DNA from 2 places in the Roseateles sp. P1_C1_2 genome. Region 1 is predicted to be linked to the other one. Evidence: riboswitches for the same ligand, from Rfam matches in the RefSeq annotation. Region 1 holds a riboswitch; the other holds the start of a gene.

Region 1 (2,196 bases):
GCGCGAGGATGAGCATGGCGGTGGCGCGGCCCATCTGCGCCGGCGGCACGGCCAGCGCATCGCCAAAGGTCGCCGGGCCGCGGATGGCCAGGCCGCCACAGAAGCAGACCCAGTAGGCCGCGATGGCTGCAAAAGGCAGTTGCTGCGCCACCAGCGCGCCGACGAGGGCGAGGCCGCAGGCCACGAGCTGGACCGCATTGCCCCACTGCACGACGCGCGCGTGGCCCAGCTTGGCCGCCAGCCGGCCCGACTGCGTGGCGCCCAGCATGAAGGCGCTGACGCCCAGCACCTGCAGCATCGCGAACGCCGCCGAGCCCAGGCCCAGCGTGTTGTGCAACAGCTGCGGCGCACTGGCCAGGAAGGTCAGCAAGGCGCCGATGCACAGCGCATGCGAGCCGGCCAGGCGCAGATAGCTGCGGTTGCGAAAGATGGCGCCGTAGCCGGCGTCGTGCTTCATGTCGAGGCCGGGCAATCTGCGCGGCGCGATCTTCACGACCCAGGGCAGCACCAGCAGGGCCAAGCCCGCCAGCACCCAGAAGGTGCCGCGCCAGTCCACCACGCGCAGCATCACCGCGCCGATCACCGGCCCGGCCGCGGGCACGATGGCCTCGACCATGGAGATGGCCGCGATGCCGCGCACGACGTCGGCGTCACCCAGCGTGGCCCGCACGACGCTCGGCGCCACGACGGTGGCCGCGGCGGCGGACACGCCCTGCAGCAGGCGCAGCACGAGCAGGGTCTCGATATTGGGCGCCAGTGCGCACCCCAGGCTGGTGAACACCAGCAGCAACAGGCCGGCCTGGATGCACAGCCGCGGGCCGAGCCGGTTCAGCAGCTCGCCCCACAGCAGTTGGGCGCCCGCCAGGCCGGCGAGGTAGACGGCCACCGTGGCCTGGGCCAGCGGCACGCTGATGCCCATGCCAGCCTGCAGGGCGGGCACGGCGGGCAGGTAGAGATCCATGGCGGCCATGCTGACGCCGGTGACGAAGGCCAGCGGCAGGATGGTGCGTATCGACGCAGAAGCGGGAGGGGAATGCATGAGGGAGCCTCTTCTTCACAGAGGGCGCCCTTGTCCGACGTCAACACCGAGCGTGGCGAAAGCATCCTTGCCCCCGTCGCAGCACCCCTCGGCGAGACGATGCCGCGACAACCACCGCAGCACGGCAGCCATTCTAGGCAAGGCAAACTGCGGCGATGGACGAGGTGGATATTGCCGTCATCGGGGCCGGTGTCGTCGGGCTCGCGATCGCGCGCGAGCTGGCGCTGCGCGGGCGCGAGGTCGTCGTCATCGAGTCGGCGGGCGCCATCGGCACGGGCATCTCCTCGCGCAACAGCGAGGTCATCCATGCCGGCCTCTACTACCCGCAAGCCAGCCTGAAGGCCCGCTTGTGCGTGCGCGGCAAGGCCCTGCTCTACGCCTACTGCGAGGCGCGCGGCATCGAGCACAGTCGCTGCGGCAAGCTCGTCGTGGCGACGCGCATGGAGGATCTGCCGCGGCTGGACAAGATCGCCGCCGCCGGCGCGGCCAACGGCGTCGACGACCTGCGCCTGCTGAACCGGGCCGAGACCCTGGCCTTGGAGCCGGCGCTGAATGCCGCCGGCGCGCTGGCGTCGCCATCGAGCGGCATCGTCGACAGCCATGGCTTGATGACGGCGCTGCTGGCCGATGCCGAGAACGCCGGCGCGACGCTGGCCCTGGCGAGCCCGGTCAGCGGCGGCGAGCGCGAAAGCGATGGCTGGCGGCTGCGCGTCGGCTCGGACTTCGAGTTGAAGGCGCGCTGCGTCATCAACGCGGCCGGCCTGTTCGCCGCGCGGCTGGCCGAATCCCTCGGCACGCCCGCACCCCGCCTGCGCTTTGCGCGCGGCCACTATTTCTCGCTGGCCGGCCGGGCGCCGTTCTCGCGCCTGATCTACCCGCTGCCGGTGGACGGCGGCCTGGGCGTGCACCTGACGCTGGACCTGGGCGGCCAGGCGCGCTTCGGGCCGGATGTGGAGTGGCTGCCCGACACCGACCCGGCCGCGCTGGACTACGCCGTCGACCCGACCCTGGCACCGGCCTTCGAGGCCGAGGTGCGCGGCTACTGGCCAGGCCTGCCGGCCGGTGCGCCGCAGCCGGCCTACAGCGGCATACGGCCCAAGCTGAGCGGGCCGGGCGAAGCGGCGGCGGACTTTCGCATCGACAGCGCGACGCCAGGC
Region 2 (2,196 bases), on a different contig from region 1:
CTGCGGCTGATCCGCGCCAGCGCGCCGGCCCAACCGGTGCCGGCTGTCTACGAGCCCGGCCTGGTGCTGGTGCTGCAGGGCCGCAAGCGCGCCCAGCTCGGCGAGCGCGTGGTGCATTACGACGCGATGCAGTGCCTGGTCGTGCCCATGACCATGCTGCCGCGCGGCCAGGTGCTGGAGGCCAGCCCGGCCAAGCCCTATGTCTGCGTGCGCCTGAGCTGCGAGACGCAGGCGCTGGCCGAACTGCTGCTGGATGGCGACGCACCGCCGGAGGGCGGCGACACCGGCCTGCACGTCGCGCCCGTCACCGCACCGCTGCTGGACGCGGCCCTGCGCCTGCTGCAGCTGCTGGACAGCCCGCAGGATCTGAAGACGCTGGCCCCCTTGGTGCAGCGGGAGATCCTGTATCGCGTGCTGACCGGTCCGCTGGGGCCGCGGCTGCGCTCGCTGGTGCATACCGACGGCGTCACCCGCCGCGTCGGCCGTGTCATCGAGCAGCTGTCGCGCCGCTATGCGGAGCCGCTGTCCATCGACGAGCTGGCGGCGCTGGCCCACATGAGCCCTTCGACGCTGCATCTGCGCTTCAAGCAGCTCACCGCGCTGTCGCCGCTGCAGTTCCAGAAGAACCTGCGCCTGCAGCAGGCCCGCCGGCTGATGCTGGGCGACGGCCTGGACGCCGCCAGCGCCGCCCACCGGGTCGGCTACGAGAGTCCTTCGCAGTTCAGCCGTGAATACCGTCGCCTATTTGGCGCCCCGCCGCGAGAAGACATCTCGCTTCTTCGCAGCGCGGCCGGCTAGAATGCCGCCTCTTCCGAGGAGCGTTGCAACCTCACCCCTTGAGGCCAGGCTCGGAAGTTTGCCCCCTGCAACTGCGCTCACCCGCTGGCCGACCGTGCCTGGGTGAGGATGAACTCCCCTCGTACCGTCACCGCCAGCGGCTTCATTCGCTTGAAGGAGCCCGCTCATGACCGCTGCAATCCCCGCCCATATCGTCAAGGACCTGTCGCTCGCCGACTGGGGCCGCAAGGAAATCAAGATCGCCGAGCACGAGATGCCGGCACTGATGGCCATCCGCAAGGAATACGCCGCCACGCAGCCGCTCAAGGGCGCCCGCGTGACCGGCTCCCTGCACATGACCATCCAGACGGCCGTGCTGGTCGAGACCCTGCAAGCCCTGGGCGCCGAAGTGCGCTGGGCCTCGTGCAACATCTTCTCGACGCAGGACCATGCCGCCGCCGCGCTGGCCGCCGTCGGCACCCCCGTGTTCGCCTACAAGGGCGAGACGCTGGAAGACTACTGGGACTACACCCACCGCATCTTCGAGTTCGGCGACAAGGGCACGGCCGGCGAAGGCCCCAACATGATCCTGGACGACGGCGGCGACGCGACGCTGCTGATGCACCTGGGCCAGAAGGCCGAGACGGACTTGTCCGTGCTGAACAACCCGGGCAGCGAGGAAGAGCGCATCCTGTTCGCCGCCATCCGCAAGAAGGTGTCCGAGGACGGCACCTGGTACACCCGCAAGAGCGCCGAGATCATCGGCGTGACCGAAGAGACGACGACGGGCGTGCACCGCCTGAAGGAAATGTCGGCCAAGGGCACGCTGCTGTTCCGCGCCATCAACGTCAACGACTCGGTCACCAAGAGCAAGTTCGACAACCTCTATGGCTGCCGTGAGTCCCTGGTGGACGGCATCAAGCGCGCCACCGACGTGATGGTGGCCGGCAAGATCGCCGTCGTGGCCGGCTATGGCGACGTGGGCAAGGGCTCGGCACAAGCGCTGCGCGCGCTGTCGGCCCAGGTGTGGGTCACCGAGATCGATCCCATCTGCGCGCTGCAGGCCGCGATGGAAGGCTACCGCGTCGTGACGATGGAATACGCCCAGGACAAGGCCGACATCTTCGTGACGACGACCGGCAACAAGAACGTCATCCGCCACGAGCACATGGCCGCGATGAAGAACAACGCCATCGTCTGCAACATCGGCCACTTCGACAACGAGATCGAGGTCGCGGCCCTCGAGAAGTACGAGTGGGAAGAGATCAAGCCCCAGGTCGACCACGTCATCTTCCCGGACGGCAAGCGCATCATCCTGCTGGCCAAGGGCCGGCTGGTGAACCTGGGCTGCGGCACGGGCCACCCGAGCTATGTGATGAGCTCGTCCTTCGCCAACCAGACCATCGCCCAGATCGAGCT

Evidence for each region. Region 1 has a riboswitch for S-adenosylhomocysteine ahead of AC1D2H_RS24420 (MFS transporter). Riboswitches for the same ligand answer to the same signal wherever they lie in the genome.
Region 2: linked by a shared signal. The riboswitch ahead of ahcY (adenosylhomocysteinase) and the one ahead of AC1D2H_RS24420 (MFS transporter) in region 1 are both predicted to bind S-adenosylhomocysteine.

Annotation. Positions count from the first base shown of each region.
Region 1 covers NZ_JBFUAB010000027.1:46,610-48,805, reverse strand. The annotation lists gene AC1D2H_RS24420 (MFS transporter) at 1-1,039, opposite strand, end outside; S-adenosyl-L-homocysteine riboswitch at 1,055-1,135, opposite strand; gene AC1D2H_RS24415 (NAD(P)/FAD-dependent oxidoreductase) at 1,195-2,196, shown strand, end outside.
Region 2 covers NZ_JBFUAB010000004.1:177,850-180,045, reverse strand. The annotation lists gene AC1D2H_RS05445 (AraC family transcriptional regulator) at 1-798, shown strand, start outside; S-adenosyl-L-homocysteine riboswitch at 808-884, shown strand; gene ahcY (adenosylhomocysteinase) at 965-2,196, shown strand, end outside.